4 regions of the Kitasatospora sp. NBC_01287 genome follow, and region 2 is predicted to be linked to each of the others. Evidence: riboswitches for the same ligand, from Rfam matches in the RefSeq annotation. Region 2 holds a riboswitch; each other region holds the start of a gene.
What was found. Region 2 has a riboswitch for cyclic di-AMP ahead of OG455_RS29280 (NlpC/P60 family protein). Riboswitches for the same ligand answer to the same signal wherever they lie in the genome.
Positions count from the first base shown of each region.

Region 1: it holds a riboswitch for cyclic di-AMP, as region 2 does, so the genes downstream of both, OG455_RS42085 (transglycosylase family protein) here and OG455_RS29280 (NlpC/P60 family protein) in region 2, are expected to answer to the same signal.
Region 3: it holds a riboswitch for cyclic di-AMP, as region 2 does, so the genes downstream of both, OG455_RS04820 (transglycosylase family protein) here and OG455_RS29280 (NlpC/P60 family protein) in region 2, are expected to answer to the same signal.
Region 4: it holds a riboswitch for cyclic di-AMP, as region 2 does, so the genes downstream of both, OG455_RS18350 (M23 family metallopeptidase) here and OG455_RS29280 (NlpC/P60 family protein) in region 2, are expected to answer to the same signal.

Region 1 covers NZ_JAPEPB010000001.1:3,907,602-3,911,802, reverse strand. The annotation lists partial or broken gene OG455_RS16480 (cytochrome P450) at 1-117, shown strand, start outside; gene OG455_RS16475 (cytochrome P450) at 126-1,364, opposite strand; partial or broken gene OG455_RS16470 (cytochrome P450) at 1,466-1,750, shown strand; cyclic di-AMP (ydaO/yuaA leader) riboswitch at 1,995-2,143, shown strand; gene OG455_RS42085 (transglycosylase family protein) at 2,148-3,038, shown strand; gene eno (phosphopyruvate hydratase) at 3,260-4,201, shown strand, end outside.
Region 2 covers NZ_JAPEPB010000001.1:6,693,608-6,697,808, forward strand. The annotation lists gene OG455_RS29270 (NYN domain-containing protein) at 1-920, shown strand, start outside; gene OG455_RS29275 (NlpC/P60 family protein) at 1,087-2,124, shown strand; cyclic di-AMP (ydaO/yuaA leader) riboswitch at 2,388-2,555, shown strand; gene OG455_RS29280 (NlpC/P60 family protein) at 2,562-3,722, shown strand; gene OG455_RS29285 (C40 family peptidase) at 3,943-4,201, shown strand, end outside.
Region 3 covers NZ_JAPEPB010000001.1:1,188,991-1,193,191, reverse strand. The annotation lists gene OG455_RS04825 (YchJ family protein) at 1-375, opposite strand, end outside; gene OG455_RS04820 (transglycosylase family protein) at 466-1,530, opposite strand; cyclic di-AMP (ydaO/yuaA leader) riboswitch at 1,533-1,694, opposite strand; gene OG455_RS04815 (hypothetical protein) at 1,944-2,531, shown strand; gene OG455_RS04810 (PPOX class F420-dependent oxidoreductase) at 2,719-3,144, shown strand; gene OG455_RS04805 (hypothetical protein) at 3,523-3,981, shown strand; gene OG455_RS04800 (hypothetical protein) at 4,110-4,201, shown strand, end outside.
Region 4 covers NZ_JAPEPB010000001.1:4,320,631-4,324,831, reverse strand. The annotation lists gene OG455_RS18365 (TetR-like C-terminal domain-containing protein) at 1-315, opposite strand, end outside; gene OG455_RS18360 (alpha/beta fold hydrolase) at 315-1,139, opposite strand; gene OG455_RS18355 (YiaA/YiaB family inner membrane protein) at 1,317-1,607, opposite strand; cyclic di-AMP (ydaO/yuaA leader) riboswitch at 1,817-1,989, shown strand; gene OG455_RS18350 (M23 family metallopeptidase) at 2,002-2,910, shown strand; gene OG455_RS18345 (hypothetical protein) at 2,931-3,899, opposite strand; gene OG455_RS18340 (GNAT family N-acetyltransferase) at 3,943-4,201, shown strand, end outside.

The DNA of each region.
Region 1 (4,201 bases), 2.8 Mb from region 2:
AGTTCGCCGCCGATCCGCACCCGGGCGTACGCCTGGCCGCGCGAGCACGCCCCAGTGCACCGGACCACCCTGCCGAGCGGGGTTGACGCCTGGCTGGTGACCCGCTACGCCGACGCCGTCGATGTTCAGCGGGGCGATTCGGGAGTGAATTCGACCGGCAGTTCCCGCAGCCCGCGCATGATCAGACCGCCGCGCCAGCGCAGTTCTGCCGGGTCCACGGCGAGCCGCAGGTCGGGCAGCCGGGTCAGCAGGCTGGAGAGCGCCACCCGACCCTCCAGGCGGGCCAGCGGGGCGCCGATGCAGTAGTGGATCCCGTGGCCGAAACCGAGGTGCGGGTTGTCGGCGCGGGCCAGGTCGAGGGTGTTCGGTTGGCCGAACCTGGCGGGATCACGGTCCGCGGCGGCGAGGACGACGAGGACCGGGTCACCCGTGGACACGGCCTGGCCGCCGATTTCGAGTGGTCGGGTGGCGTAGCGCCAGGTGGCCAACTCCACCGGGCCGTCGTAGCGCAGCAGTTCCTCGATCCCCGTGTCGAGCAATCGGGAATCCCCGTCCGCGACGGCAGCCTGAAGGAGCGCTCGCTGGGGCGGATTCTGAAACAGCGCCAGCGCGCCGTTGCCGATCAGATTGATGGTCGTCTCGAACCCCGCGAACAACAGCACGAAGCACATCGCGACGGCCTCGTTCTCGGTGAGGTGCTCGCCGTGGTCGCCGGCCCGGATCAGACCGGAGATCAGGTCGTCCCCGAGGTCCGCCCGCTTGCGGTGAATCAGGTCTGCCAGGTACGCGCGGATGCGCTTGACGGCTCGGCCCACCCCTCCACGTGGACCGCCGCCGTGGCGGATCATCATGCCCGCCCAGTCGCGGAAGTCCTCCTGATCCTCCTTGGGAACACCGAGGAGGTCGCAGATCGCGTAGATCGGCAGCGGGAAGGCGAACTCATGGATGAGGTCCGCTTCGCCCCTGCCGGAGAATTCCGAGAGGAGTCGATCCGCGAGGCCCTGCACCTGGGGCTCGAACTCCGCCACTCGGCCCGGCGTGAACGCCTTGGAGACCAGCCGGCGCAAGCGGGTGTGGTCCGGCGGGTCGATGTTGAGCAGGTGCGTCATCAGGTTGGCGCTGCGCTCTCCCGGGATCCCGGTCTTCCCCTTCGCGTGTGCCGACTCGTCGTGGTGGGCCGGGTTCTTGCTGAGACGGCTGTCCGCGAGCGCCTGGCGGGCGTCGGCATAGCGGGTCACGAGCCAGGCTTCGACGCCGCTCGGCAGCTGGGCCTTGTACACGGGCGCGTGCTCACGCAGCCAGGCGTACGCCGGGTAGGGGTTGGAGGCGAACCCCCAGGTGAAGAGTTCGGGCCGATCAGACATGCCTCGACGGTATCCCGCTGCTGGTGTTCGGCGACCGTCCGACCTCTGACGCCCCTGCTGCCACGGTGTGAGCCGTCGGCCGGTCTCGACCCGACCAGGCCCGCGGGCCCGACCAGGTCCGCGGGCCCGACACCCTGGACCCGGCCCGCACGGACGGCCCGCACCTCGGCTTCGGCCACGGCATCCACTACTGCGTCGGCGCCCCGCCGGCCGGGTTGGAGGGGCGGGCGGCGCCGGCCACCCTGCTGACCAGGCCGCCCGATGTCGACCTCGCCGCCGCGCCCGAGGAGCTGCGCCGGCGCGGCGGCCTGATCATGCGTGGACTGCGCGCGCTGCCGGTCGCCTTCACGCCTGAGGGGCCGTCCGGTGTCGCCGTCGAGCGCTGACGCGGAGTTTGATGAAGGTCCGACAAGTCCTGACGGCGTGTCGGCACTACTCCGACAGAGGCGATCTGAATGGGCATCAACCTGACCAAACGCCATCAGTTGGTGGACGATCGGCGACCGTCCGTAATTCTCGTGTGATGTACGCGATATGAGCTTGTGATTGGTGGGTCAATCTGCCTACTCTCCCAGGAGTTCGCAGCTGCGAACCCCGTGCGCGGTACGCCGAATCCTGCCCACCGCGCGGCCGGGACACCGACCTACACCTTGGGCAGGGGCGGGGGACCCAGGATTTCTGCCGTCTCCCACGGCTAGGGGTGAAGCCGCTCGCGCGGCCGGGCCAACCTCACGGGCCCGAACCCGACAGCTCACCTCGCAGGCGTGCGGAGAGGGACAGTTCATGCTGCTCACCGGCAATGGCCGTCATCGTCGTCGCACCCAGGCCGAGAAGGCCCTCGCAGTGGCCGGCGTCGCCGGCGCGGCGGTCGCGGTGCCGCTGCTCACCGCGACCGCCGCGCACGCGGCCCCCGTCACGGTCTGGGACAAGGTCGCCAACTGCGAGAGCACCAACAACTGGTCGATCAACACCGGCAACGGCTTCTACGGCGGCCTGCAGTTCACTTCGTCCACCTGGGCCGCGTACGGCGGCACCCAGTACGCGGCCCAGGCCGACCAGGCCAGCAAGGGGCAGCAGATCGCGGTCGCCGAGCGGGTGCTGGCGGACCAGGGCCCGGGCGCCTGGCCGGTCTGCTCGGTGCAGGCGGGGCTGGGCAAGGGGGGCGCCGCGGCGTCCGTCGACACCGCTGCCCCGGCGGCCCAGACCCAGCAGACGCAGCAGAGCCAGCAGACCCAGCAGGCCGAGCCGCAGACGCAAGCCCAGCAGGCCCCGCAGTCCCAGCATCCTCAGCAGGCCCCGCAGTCCGCCGACCCGTCCTTCCCCGGCAAGGCCGGCTGGGACGCGGCGAGCCAGGTGTACTGGTTCCAGAGTGACGGCGGCTGGTACTGGACCAGCCACCAGGGCGTGTACGACCAGGCCGCCGCCCAGGCGCGGGCCGCGGCCCCGGCGCAGGCCCCGGCCGCGATGCAGACCCCGGTGCAGGTGCCGGCCGCCGCACCCGCCGTCGCGGGCTCGGGCCACGACTACACCGTGCGGGCCGGCGACACCCTCTCCACCATCGCCCAGAGCCAGCACCTGGCCGACGGCTGGCAGGGGCTCTACCAGGCCAACCACCGGACGGTGGGCGCGAATCCGGACCTGATCGTGCCCGGCCAGCAGCTGAACCTCGGCTGACCGCCCGTCCGCTCGCGCGCGGTCGCCACGGGCGTCCGGGCGCGAGCGGCGGGGCCGGACGACAGCCGGCACGCATTCAGGTGAACTACCGGCGGGTAGCCGAGCCACACCGTGAGACGGCACCCAGGTCCGGGTGGTCGCGGCTGCGGGTGCGGTTAGGCTCTGGTCGTAACGACTCCGTATCCACGTCCGCAGGACCGCTTCCGCCTAGGAGATGCCTCGTGCCGTCCATTGATGTCGTCGTCGCCCGTGAGATTCTCGACTCGCGCGGCAACCCCACGGTCGAGGTCGAGGTCGGCCTCGACGACGGCAGCACCGGCCGTGCCGCTGTCCCGTCCGGTGCCTCCACCGGTGCCTTCGAGGCGCTGGAGCTGCGCGACGGTGACAAGAACCGCTACTTCGGCAAGGGCGTCGAGAAGGCCGTCCTCGCCGTGATCGAGCAGATCGGCCCGGAGCTGGTGGGCTACGACGCCACCGAGCAGCGGCTGATCGACCAGGCGATGCTCGACCTGGACGCCACCCCGGACAAGTCCTCGCTGGGCGCCAACGCGATCCTCGGCGTCTCGCTGGCCGTCGCGCACGCCGCCTCCGAGGCCAGCGACCTGCCGCTGTTCCGCTACCTCGGCGGCCCCAACGCGCACGTGCTGCCGGTCCCGATGATGAACATCCTCAACGGCGGTTCGCACGCGGACTCCAACGTCGACATCCAGGAGTTCATGATCGCGCCGATCGGCGCCGAGTCGTTCTCCGAGGCCGTGCGCTGGGGCGTGGAGGTCTACCACACCCTCAAGGGCGTGCTCAAGGAGCGCGGCCTCTCCACCGGCCTGGGCGACGAGGGCGGCTTCGCGCCGAACCTGGACTCCAACCGCGAGGCGCTGGACCTGATCGTCGAGGCGATCAAGAAGGCTGGCTACGTGCCCGGCAAGGACGTCGCGCTGGCGCTGGACGTCGCCTCCTCCGAGTTCTACAAGGACGGCGCCTACCAGTTCGAGGGCAAGGCGCTGACCGCCGCCGAGCTGAGCGCGTACTACGCCGACCTGGTCGCCAACTACCCGCTGGTCTCCATCGAGGACCCGCTGGACGAGTCGGACTGGGACGGCTGGAAGGCCCTCACCGACGAGCTGGGCAGCAAGGTGCAGCTGGTCGGTGACGACCTGTTCGTC
Region 2 (4,201 bases):
CCGAGTCGGCCCGACTGGTGGAGAAGCTCCAGGAGGAGCTGACCGCCACCCGCGCGGCGGCCCGTGCCGACCTGGAGCGCCAGCGCGCGGAGGCCGAGGGCACCCGCAAGGAGTTGGAGGCGCTGCGCAAGAAGTTGCGCGGGCTGGAGAGCGACACCCGCCGGGCCCAGGCCGAGAGCCGCAAGCTGCAGGCCGAGCTGACCGCCGCCGCCGGGGCCGCCGCCACCGAGCGCGGCGCCGCCGAGAGCGAGGCCCGGCGGCTCAAGCACCGGGTGGCCGAGCTGGAGACCGCGCTGGAGGCCGGGCGCCGCTCGGCCCGCGAGGGGCGCAGTGTGGAGGACATGCGGCTGCGGCTGCTGCTCGACACGGTGCTGCAGTCGGCCCAGGGCCTGCAGCGCGAGCTGGCGCTGCCGGTCACCCAACTGCACCCGGCCGACCTGGTGGACGCGGTGGTCCCGGGCTCGGCCTCGCCGCACGACGTGGCCCGGCGCGGGCTGGCCGAGGACGACCCGGCGCTGCTCGACCAGCTGTTGGCGATCCCGCAGGTCCACCTGGTGGTGGACGGCTACAACGTGACCAAGACCGGCTATCCGACACTGCCGCTGGAGCAGCAGCGGATGCGGCTGCTGGGCGGGCTCGCGATGCTGGCGCAGCGCACCCAGGCCGAGGTGACCTGCGTCTTCGACGGCCAGGACCTGGACGTGCCGGTGATCATGGCACCGCCGCGCGGGGTGCGGGTGCGGTTCAGCCGGACCGGGCAGACCGCCGACGAGCTGATCCGGCAGCTGGTGCGGGCCGAGCCGCAGGGCCGTCCGGTGGTGGTGGTCTCGGCCGACCGGGAGGTGGCCGACGGCGTGCGGAAGGCCGGTGCGCGCCCGGTCGCCTCGGTGCTGCTGCTGAACCGGCTGGCGCGCAGTTGACCAGCGCTCAGCTGGTGAAGACCAGGTGAACACCTGCGGGTGACAGGTGGTTGGTGACCACGGGGGAGTGGCGCGGGGATCTGATGTTCACTAGGGTCTGGCGTCAAACCTATTTTTCCGGCCACTCATCCGTTCGGGTGAGACCGGTAGAAGAAGGAGCAGTCCCTTGGCGTCCCACCGCCGTCCCAAGCAGTCGAGCCGCGCGCGGATCTCCGTGCTCACCGCCGCTGCGGCGACCGCGGTCGCACTCTCCTCGCAGAGTGGGGCCTGGGCTGATCCGGCGCCCACGATCGACCAGGTCAAGGCGCAGATCGACGACCTGAACAACCAGCAGGAAGCGGCGGCCGAGAAGTACGACGGCGCCAAGGAGCGCGGCGACGAGCTGCGCCAGCAGGCCTCCCAGCTGCAGGACCAGGTGGCGCGCTCCCAGGACCAGGTGACCCAGCTGCAGACCGGCCTGGCCGGGGTGGCGGCCGACCAGTACCAGAACGGCGGGATCGATCCGTCCGTCCAGCTGATGCTCAACTCCAACCCGAGCGCCTACCTGGACCAGGCGTCCAGCATGCAGGTGGCCTCCAGCACCGAGGCGAACGCGCTGAGGTCCGTGCAGAGCCAGGAGCGCAACCTCGACCAGGAGAAGAAGGAAGCGGCCGACACGCTGGCCCAGTTGGACTCGGCCACCCAGGAGCTGAACCAGGCCAAGGCGGACGTGCAGGCCAAGCTGGCCGCCGCGCAGAAGCTGCTCAACTCGCTGAGCGCCTCGCAGCGGGCCCAGCTCGCCGCCCAGGACCGCGCCTCGCGCAGCAGCGCCCGCACCGACCTCAGCACCCTGGACCTGCCGCCGGCCTCCGGCTACGCGGGCCAGGCCGTCCAGGAGGCGCTCAGCCGGCTCGGCGACTCCTACGTCTGGGGCGCCACCGGCACCACCACCTTCGACTGCTCGGGCCTGATGCAGTGGGCCTACGCGCAGGCCGGCGTCTCGCTGCCGCGCACCTCGCAGGAGCAGGCCACGGTGGGCGCCAACGTGGGCACCAACATCGCCAACGCGCAGCCCGGCGACCTGATCATCTACGGCAGCGACCGGCACCACGTGGCCATGTACATCGGCAACGGCAAGGCCGTGCACGCGCCGCACACCGGTGACGTGGTCCGGATCGCCGACGCCGTCTCGATCGGTCAGATCAACACGATCCGCCGGCCCTGACCCACCGTCGCCCCGCCGTGCCGGGCGCACTGCTGATCCCCCGTCACCCTTCGCGTGTGACGGGGGACACTTCTTCGTGCACCGTGTGATCACTTGCCGGTGATCCCCCTAGCACGGAGAGTCAAAGTTTCCGGGTTTTTCCGACAAGGATTTGAACGGATCACAGATTTGTTACTAGGGTCGGCAATCAGACCCACGCGATGGTGATCACCCGACCCGGGTGACGGCGCGGGCACCGCCGAGTCTGGAAAGCAGCACGGGCAGTTGACTGCCCGACGGATCTCCTTCGGGAAGGCTGCGGACCGGAGCCGGGGAACCACGTTCCTCGGGGTGAATCGGCGCCAGGTCGGCCACGGGCCGGTGAGGCGTCGTAGGGCATCTCTTCCAGCCCGAACCCGTCAGCTCACCCGGTAGGCGGTTCGAGGGAAGAAGGATTCGTGGCGTCCCATCGTCGTCCCAAGCCCGTCGGTCGTACCCGCGCGTCGATCCTGACCGCCGCCGCCGCGACCGCCATGGCGCTCTCCTCGCAGGGCGCGGCGCACGCCGACCCGGCGCCCTCGCTCGACCAGGTCAAGTCCCAGGTCGACGATCTGAACAACCAGGCGGAGCAGGCCACCGAGCAGTACGACGGGGCCCAGGCCCAGCAGCAGACGCTGCAGAAGCAGGTCGGCGACCTGCAGGACCAGGTGGCGCGGCAGCAGGACCAGGTGACCAACCTGCAGGCCGGGCTGGCCTCGGTGGCCGCCGACCAGTACGCCAACAACGGCATATCGCCGACCGTCCAGATGATGCTCTCGTCCAATCCGGACAGCTTCCTCACCCAGGCCAGTTCGATCAGCCAGCTCAACAGCACCCAGGCGGAGACGCTGAAGGAGTTGCAGGGCGATGAGCGGGTGCTCGACCAGTCCAAGTCCGACGCGCAGACCAAGCTCGCCGCCCTGGACGCCACCACCCAGCAGCTGAAGACGGCCAAGGCGACCATCCAGGCCAAGCTGGCGCAGGCCCAGAGCCTGCTCAACTCGCTCACCGAGCAGCAGCGCCAGCAGATGGCCGCCGCGCAGGCGAAGGCCGACGCCGCCGCCAAGGCCGCCGCCGACCAGGCCGCCGCGCAGGCGAAGGCGGCCGCTGCCGCCAAGGCGCAGTCCGACGCCCAGGCCGCCGCCTCGCGCGACTCCTCCCGCACCGACCTGGGCAGCTCCTCCGGCACGGCCACCGCACCGGCCGCGCCTGCCGCGCCGACCACCGGCAGCTCGGCCGCCGCCGCCGCGATCGCCGCCGCCGAGAGCAAGCTCGGCTCGCCGTACAAGTACGGCACCGAGGGTCCCAGCACCTTCGACTGCTCGGGCCTGATGCAGTGGGCCTACGCGCAGGCCGGGGTCTCGCTGCCGCGCACCTCCGAGGAGCAGGCCGCGAGCGGCACCAACGAGGGCACCAACATCGCCAACGCGCAGCCGGGCGACCTGCTGATCTTCAACAACTACGGCCACGTCGGCATGTACGTGGGTGGCGGTGTGATGATCCACGCGCCGCGTGCCGGTGAGAACGTCAAGTACGAGTCGGCCACCGTGATGGGGATCGAGGCGATCGTCCGCCCCTGACGGCTCCTGACGTACCCGACGTCCCTGGCGGGGCGTCACCCAGGCCCGGTCTCCAGCACGGAGGCCGGGCTTTCGGCGTTCTGGTGTCCGATTGTGGATCAAATATTCGTATCGGTGGGGGTTTGGACTCATCCGTCCTGACTCGCTAACGTCTGCGCTCGGACCTCAGCTCCTCCGAGGGCTCACCCCGAGCTCTCACGGCGATTGGAGTCGTCAGCCGATGGCGATCACACCCCCGTCGGGCACCGCGCGCCGATTCGCCCGGGTGCTGGCGGTCACCGCCGCCGCCACCACCGCCCTGGCGATGACGGCCACCGCGCAGGGCGCGCCGGCCAAGCCGGACAAGAAGGACGTCAAGGCGCAGGTGGACCAGCTCTACGCGGAGGCCGAGCAGGCCTCCGAGAAGTCCAACGCCGCCGAGGAGGACGCCAAGCGCCTGCAGACCGAGACCAGCAGCCTGCAGGACCAGGTGGCGCAGG
Region 3 (4,201 bases), 5.5 Mb from region 2:
GCGGCTGTTCTCGTGCATCGCGCCGGCGTGCCCGCGCTCCCGGTAGTGGGCGGTGAACTCGACCGTGCCCTCCTGGTGGAACGGGCCGCCCTCGGTGCTTCCCAGGATCTCCAGCCGCTGCCAGCGCAGCTCAGGGGCGTAGTCGACCTCCGCCGGCCGGGTCAGCGGGTGCCAGCTGCGCAGCAGGTAGGCGGTGTCCTCCAGCGCGAAGGCGCTGAACCGTGAGCGCATCAGCTGCTCGGCGGTGACCGCCGGGGCCAGGCCGCGGTGCAGCCGGCCGCAGCAGTCGGCGTAGCTCGCGGGCAGGCCGCACGGGCAGGCGGTGGGCTCGGCGGGGCGCTGGGTCGGGCGGGGCCTGGTGGCGCGTCGTGACATGTGTCCATTGTGACCGGCGGGGGTCGGTAGGGGGCCGGTGGGGGACCGGCGGTCGCAGCCCGGTGCCGGGTGGCACCGGGCTGCCGGGGATCAGGGCAGCTGGAGCTGCTGCCCGGGGTGGATCAGGTCGGGGTTGCCGCCGACCACGCCGAGGTTCGCCTGGTAGAGCTGCTGCCAGGAGTCGAGGTGGTGCTGCTGGGCGATGTCCCAGAGGTTGTCGCCGCTCTGCACGGTGTAGCCGGCGGCGGGGGCGCTCGGGGTCGCGGTGGGGGCGCCGGCTGCGTCGATGGCGCCGGCCGGCGTGCCGGGCGCGGTGGGCTGCGCGGGCGCCTGCGGGGCGGCGGACACCGGGGTGCCGGGTGCCGGGGCGGTCGGCACGGTCGCGGGCGGCACGGTCGGGGTGGCGGCGGGAGTGCCCGGCACCGGGGCGGCCCAGGTGGGGCTCGCGGGGGCGGGAACGCTGGACGCCGGCGTGCTGGAACCGGGCGCGGGCGTCGCGGTCGCGCCCGGGGCGGTGGGCGGGGCGGCGGGCGGCGTGCTCGGCGCCGGTGCGCTCGGGGCGGTCGGCGCGGTGGTGGGCGCGCCCGGGCTCGGCGGCGTCACCGGTGCGGTCGGCGGGGTGGGCGCGGTCGGCGCGCTGCTGACGGGCGCGGGCGCGCCCACCGGTGCGGTCGGGAGCGGATCGGTGGGCGTGGTGGGCGTGGTCGGTGCGGGCGCGGTCGGCGTCGGAGCGGGTGTGCTCACCGGCGCGGTCGGGGTGGGCGCGGCCGTCGTCAGCCCCGCCGTGGTCGCGCAGGTGCCCCAGATGGCCGGGCCCTGGGCGGCGAGCAGCTGCTCGGCCACCGCGATCTGCTGCGCCTGGGTCGCGTGCGAGGCCTGCGCCGCGTACTGGTCGCCGCCGTAGGTGAGCCAGTTGTCCTGGCTGAGCTGCAGGCCGCCGTAGAAGCCGTTCCCGGTGTCGGTGCTCCAGTTGCCGCTGGTCATGCACTGGGCGACGGTGTCCCAGGTGGCGGGGGTGGCCGCGTGCGCGCCGGTCGCGGTCAGCAGCGGCAGGGCCAGCCCCGCGCCGGCCACGGTCGCGACGGTCACCGCGCGCTCGGCCTGGGTGGGGCGGCGGTGGCGGCCCGGACCGGAAAAGACTCCGGATATGCCCATCGAACATCCCTCTCCGCACGCCTGCGAGGTGAGCTGTCGGGTTCGGACCGGGAGGTTGGCCCGGCCGTTCGCGGACGGATCCGGCGGACGGCTTCACCCCGAGCCGTACGGGGACGGCATCGAAACCTGGGTCCCCCGCCCCTGCCCAGAGGTGTGGTCGTGGTCCCGGGAGCGCGGTGGGCAGGACTCGGCGTTCCGGCCCCGGGTGCCCGCGCGGCGGCGGGTTGCTGGGGAGACTAGACGGATCATCACCTCGATAACAACCCCGCATCGCACACGTCACACGCGAATCACGGTCGCCGACCGATGCTCCGTACTGAGACCGTTCACGCTGGGTTGCGATTGGTTGCCGTGGTGTTTGCGGGGCGGCGTCGGCGAAATGCTGTGTCACTGGCCTGCCATAGCTTGCGGCCATGGGTGTCTACCTGGTCAGCATCAGCGCGGAGGAGTGGTTCGGTGGGGATGAGGACGGGTGGGGTGAGACGTCGGCAGCCCTGAACGCGGAGCTGGCGAAGCGCGGGACAGCGCCGTACGAGCCGGTGCCTGAGGGGGCGGACTTCGTCCGCGGCTCTGGCCAGTCCTTCGAGGAGAAGCTGATCCCCTCGATGGACGGGTTCACGGCTCTGTGCGAGGCACATCTGGAGCGGGAGGAGATCGAGACCGTCTGCGGCTGGACGGTCATGGTCCCGATCTCCCTGGAGGAGGACATCTGGCTGCCGGTCAGCTCCAGCTACACGGACGAGACGATGGTCGCGGGTGCTCCCCAGGTGCTGGGGATTGCCGAGCGGCTGGCCGCAGTGGTCGAGCTGCCTGCCGAGGTCCCGGAGATGTGCGACAACCTCGACCTGACGATGTGGTTCATGGGCGGGGCGGCGAAGGAGCTCGCCGCCGCGCGGCCGGGGCCCTGGGCGGAGGATCTCGACAGCACCTTCTACGTCGCGCTCCACCTGCGTGCGGCTCAGCATTCGCTGCGGCGGGGCTGTCCCATCGCATTCAGCTGACACCGCGGCTGACACCGCGGCGTAGCTACGGACGGTCACCCCGGGAACGCCGATCGGTACTGCGTCAGGTCCGCCGCTCCCGGCGGCGGTGATCGCGCCCGGACTCGCGTCCGCCGCCGCTAGGTTGGGAGTTGCCGGCGCGGACGAGCCGGTGCCGACCAGCTGATCAGCCGATGAGGAGAGGCCCATGGCCGACGAAGCCAAGATCCGCGAACTGTTCGCCGCCCAGATCACGGGCGTGCTGGTGACCCTGAAGCGGGACGGGCGGCCGCAGCTGTCCAACATCCGCTACGCCTACGACCCGGCGAAGGAGCTGATCCGGGTCTCGATCACCGCCGACCGGGCGAAGGCGAAGAACCTGGCCCGGGACCCGCGCGCCAGCCTGTACGCGACCACGCCGGACTTCTGGACCTGGGCGGTCGCCGAGGGCACCGCCGAGCTCACCCCGGTGGCGGCGGCCGAGGACGACGCCACCGTCGAGGAGTTGATCGACCTGTACCGCACCTTGGAGGGCGAGCACCCCGACTGGGACGACTACCGCGCCGCGATGGTCCGCGAGCGCCGCCTGGTGGTCAAGCTGCACGTCGAGCACCTGTACGGCCAGACTCCCTGACGGCCGTTCCCCAGCGGCCCGAGGGACGCCCCCGGGGGTCCGACGGCCGTTCCCGGGCGTCCCGACGGCCGGGCGGGGCGCCGGAGTCCGGCCCGCTCGGCCGCCCGGGTTTGCCCGATCGGCGGACACGGCACCGCGCGCCGCAGCACGATGAAGGGGCGCGCCCCCGACCGGGGAGCGGCGGTCGCATCGGGAACGAGGTGGGGCTGTGCACGAGTTGGAGCCTGCCGTCGAAGGGGCGGAGGGTGAGCCGCACTGGTGGTGGGAGGTCGACGCCGCCCTGCTGGGCAAGGCGCCCGCCCTGGACGTGGCGATGCACTGGGCCCAGGGGCTGACCGGTTGGGCCGCCGGACACGATCCCCGGGTGGCGGGTGGCGGGTGGCGGGCGGCGACCTGGAGGCGGTGCGGACCCTGCTCGGCCTGGCCGTCTACCGCGCCGCCCAGAGCGAGGCGGTCACCGACCCGGGCCGGATCCCCACCCTGCTGCCCCTGCTCGCCCTCGCCCGCGGTGCGGCCAGGAGCACCGCCGAGGCCCGCCCGCTGGGCTACGGCAACCGGGGTCGGCTGCGGCTGGCGGACCGGGCCCGGCTGCGCGCCGTGCTGGACGACCCGGACCCGGCGGCCTTCGAGGGGCTGCGCAAGGAGACGGTGCTGGTCCTGGTGGCCAACACCGACCACGCGCGCACCGAGCTCTGCCGGCGGTCCAACAGCCCGAGCGTCTGGAAGGACCGCCCGCTGATCACCATCAACGCGCGCGAGCCGCACCTGCCGCGCCGCGGGCCGCTGCCCTGGGACTGGTACAGCACCGGCGGCGGGGCGCCGGAGGCCGAGCGTTAGCGGCGTACCGACCGACCTGGCACGAGCGCCCCGGCGGCGGCCGGTCCGGGGCCTTCCCGTACGCTCGGGGGCTCGCGGGCCGAACGGCTCTGGCCTGCGGCGGAACAGCACAAGGGGAGGCCGGAACGATGAGCGCCGACGACGTGTGGCGGGCGCCGGACCCGGACGGCGGGCCTGACCTGGCCGGCGGGCCGGAGCCGAAGGACTGGCCGGGTGCGGC
Region 4 (4,201 bases), 2.4 Mb from region 2:
CGGGAGGGCGGCGTAGCGGTTCGGGTGGTCGATCGCGTAGCCGTGGTAGGCCCGCAGCAGGGCGGCGATCGCGGCATCCCCGGTCAGTCCGGTGATGGCCTGCTCCAGCCGGGCCCCCAGGTCGGCGGTGACCCGGATGCCGACCAGCCGGCGCAGTCCGCCCAGGCCGCCGGGCACGTGCTTGTAGAGCGAGGGGGCGGCCACCTTGGCTCGCAGGGCCACGCCCGCCAGGGTCAGGGCCTCGGGGCCCTCGGCGTCGATCAGTGCGAGCGCGTGGTCGACCACCAGGTCGGGGGTGAGTCCGGCGCGGGGCATCAGGCCACCTCGGCGAAGAAGGGGAGCAGGGCGTCGGCGGTGGCCTGCGGGTAGTCCGCCATCGGGTAGTGCCCGGCACCGTCGATCATCACCTTACGGGCGTTCATCACACTGGCTTGACGGTCCGCGACCATTTCCGGGTTCGGGAAGTCGGGGTCCTTGCTGCCCATCACCACCAGCACCGGGCAGCGCAGCTCCTCGGCCCAACCGGTCGGGCCGGCGTCGCCGCGGACCTGGCCGCGGGTGGCCCGGCGCCGGCCCGGGGTGCGCAGCGCGGCCACCAGGCCGGCCACGTACCGCTCGTGGTCGGCGGGCTTGGTGGTCGGCATGGCCATCTTGTTCAGGTAGTAGCCCCAGGCCTTCGGGAAGGCGATCACCACGGAGCCGAGCAGGTGGACCATGGCGCGGGTCAGCAGGCCGGGGGCCGGCTGCTCGACGAAGGCGTCCAGCAGGACGACCCCGGCCACCCGCTCCGGCGCCAGCGTGGCGGCCCGCACCGCGGTGGCGCCGGTGTAGGACTGGCCGACCAGGGTGGCCCGCGTGAGGTCCAGGTGGGCCAGCAGCGCGACCACGTCGGTGGCGACCGCGGCGGGGGAGTAGTCGTCCCAGGTGATGGAGGACTCGCCGAAGCCCCGGAGGTCCATGGTGATCACCCGGTGCCCCGCGGCGGTGAGCAGCGGCCGCAGGTGCCGGTAGGCGGCGCGGGAGTCGAGCATCCCGGGCAGCAGCACGACCGGGGTGCCCGGGCCCGCGGTGTCGTCGAAGGCGATGGTGCCGCCGGGGAGCTGCAGGTACTGGGTCTGCGGGGTGGTGGTGGCGTTCATGGGGTGGACCTCCTGGTCCGGCGTGCGGTGGGCGCCGGCCCCTTGCCGACACCCACAAAGCTATGGCTAATAGCCTTAGCCGTCAAGTTCTGCCCGCGCCCGCGTCCGCCTGCCCTCGCCCCACCTGTCCGCGCCCCGCCTGCCCGCGCCCCTGCGTCTCCTCGCCCGCCCGCGCCCTCAGAGGCCGTCGGCCCGGAACGGGTCGTGCTCGGCGAGCAGCTTCTCCAGTCGGGCCTGGTCGACCCGGGTGACGATCTCGCCGGCCTCCTGACGGTCGCGGACCACTTTGGCCAGCGTGAAGGCGGAGGTGGTCGCGTAGAGCAGGCCGAGGGCGAGGAAGGCGCGCATCCAGGAGCTCACCGGGAGACAGGCGATTCCGACCGAGAGCCCGCCGAGGGAGAGCGCGAAGGAGAGGATCGCCTGGAGGTAATAGGCGGACGTGGTCCGCGGCTGTACCGAGGAAGTCATACCCGAAGGATTGCCAACTCCCGTGTTCGGCACATGAGTACGGCTACTCAGATCGGCGCTCGGCGAGTGGGTCCGAGGCTCCTGTTATGACGGGAGCATGACGCTCAATGAGTGTGACAATCCGATCGGAGCGGGCTTGGAATCACGGCCTCCTGGGATTAACGTTTGATAACGCAGCGCGGTCGGCAACGCCGTACCCGAAACGGCACCGTGCGCCGTCGCCTAATCCAGGACTCGGCCCACGGGCCGGGCCGGGAGCCGGGGAACCACGTTCCTTGGGGTGAATCGGCTCGACCCAGGCTGTAAGCGCCCAGGTCGGACCGTAGGAGACCTTCCTGCTCCGAACCCGTCAGCTAACCCGGTAGGCGCGAGGGAAGGAAAGGAGCGCGCCCCCGTGGCGTTGACGCACCCCCCGGAGAGCCGCCTCGAGGCGAGCGGTACCGGACTGCTCGACCACCCCGGCATGACGGCGGAGGCCGCCCGGCACCGGGTGCCCCGCCAGGCGCGGGTCGGTGCTCCAGCCCTCGGTGTCACCGCGATGGCCGCCGCGCTCGGCGCCACCGGGCTGACCGCCGGCGCGGCCGCCGCTGCCACCCCGAACCCGGCGCCCGCCGCTCCGATCGCCGCCCCGGACGGGACGCCGGCCGCCACGGACGGTGCCGCCGACCCCGGCCTGGCCCTGGCCGCGCGGATCCAGCAGCAGGCGGACAGCCGCACCGCCACGGAGGAGGCCGCGCGCCTGGAGGCGGCCAACGAGGCGGCCGCCAAGCGGGCCGCGCAGCAGGCCGTCCAGGTCCGGCAGGCGCCCGCCGCCGCCGACGCCGAGGCCGCCGCACCCCGGGCCGAGCCGTCCGCCGAGGCTCCGGCCCTGGCGGTGCCCCAGCCGGCTGACGTCCAACTGCCGCTGACCAAGTACACGTTGAGCGCGCTCGGCCAGGCCGGCGGGCACTGGGCGCAGCTGCACACCGGTCTCGACTTCGCCGCCCCAGCCGGCACCCCGGTCACCGCGGTGGCCGGCGGGCAGGTCAGCTCGGCGGGCTGGTCCGGCGCCTACGGCTACCGGGTGATCCAGACCCTGCCGGACGGCACCGAGCTCTGGTACTGCCACCTCGCCACGATCGCCGTCCCGGCGGGCCCGCTCGCGCAGGGCGCGGTGCTCGGTACGGTCGGCGCCACCGGCACCATGGCCGCCCCGCCCGGCGCGGGCCCCGCCGGACCGCGCCTGCGCCTGGAGGTCCGCCCCGGTGGCGGCGCCCCGGTCGAGGCGGCCGGCTGGCTGCACGCCCACGGCGTCACCCCGTAGCGTCCGGCTGCCGCCCGGCGTCACCCCGTGGCGTCGGGCGGCTCCGTGGTGTCCGGCCACGGCGCGGTGTCCGGCTGCTCGGTGGTGTCCGCCGCCCCCGGCCAGTCACCGAGGTCCGGCAGGTCCACCAGCCCGCGCTTGACGATGTAGCCGTCCACCTCGGCGGCCCCCGGCTCCGGGGCCAGGTCCTGGTACTCGGTCAGCAGCAGCGCGGGCAGGCCGGGAACGGTCCACTCGCCGAGCAGCCGCAACGCCTCGGCCTGCACCGCCGCCTCGAAGGCCGGGAAGTCGCCGGCCAGTTCGGGTGGCATCGGCAGGCCCAGCGCGGTGCGCCCGGCCAGGTTGCGGTAGCTGCGCTGCATCAGGCGGTTCTCGACCAGCAGCCGGGCGCCGTCGGTGGCCATCCCGATCGACAGCAGCACGCCCTCGGTCCAGCCGGCCGCGCCCTCGGGCTGGTCGAGGTCGGCCAGCTGTGCGAACGCCTCGATCCGGTCCTGCTCGGGCAGCGCCCGGAAGCCGTCCAGCCAGGCCCGCACGGCGTCCGGCCCGGCGGCGGCCACTCCCGCCTCGCGCAGCAGCAGGGTGTAGAGCCGGGGCCAGGTGAGCAGGTGCGGCTGGCGCAGCAGCCCGGCCAGCAGCTCGCCCTGCCAGTCGGCCTCCTCGCGCAGGCGCTGCTGCCGCTTGGCGTTGAGCCGCTTGGCGGCCCGCTGATGGTCGATCAGCAGCCGTACCGCCGCGCCGTAGGCCAACGGGGACTGCTCGGCGGGCGGCTGGACGTAGAGGTGGATCCGCTCGTACAGCAGCTCCTGGAGCAGGTCCGAGGTCAGCACGGGGAAGCCCTCGCGCAGCTGGGCGTCACCCAGTTCGAGCAGTGTCAGCACCGCGTCCACCGCTGCCGCGGGGACCGGTTCGAGGCCCTGCTCCTGGGCCCATCGCAGCAGCTCAGCGGTGTGCGGTCGGGGTGCGAGCCGCAGGTCTTCCTGGTCCATGGCAGGTACGGTAACCGCTCGCGGGCGCACTACCGTACCTGCCATGCACCCCGTCCTGCTCACCGGACCGCGGCTGACCATCCGCGAGTTCCACCACGTGCCGCGCGACATCGACGCCCTGCACGCGATCTTCGGCGATCCCGAGACCGCCCGCTTCCTGCCCTTCGAGCCGCGGGACCGGGAGGACTGCGCCGACCAGGTGGCCCTCTACCTGGAGGAGGCGGAGAACCACCCGCGCACCGTCTACCGGCTGGCCGTCACGCTGACCGAGGAGGGCGAGGACGCGGTGCCGCTGGGCAACG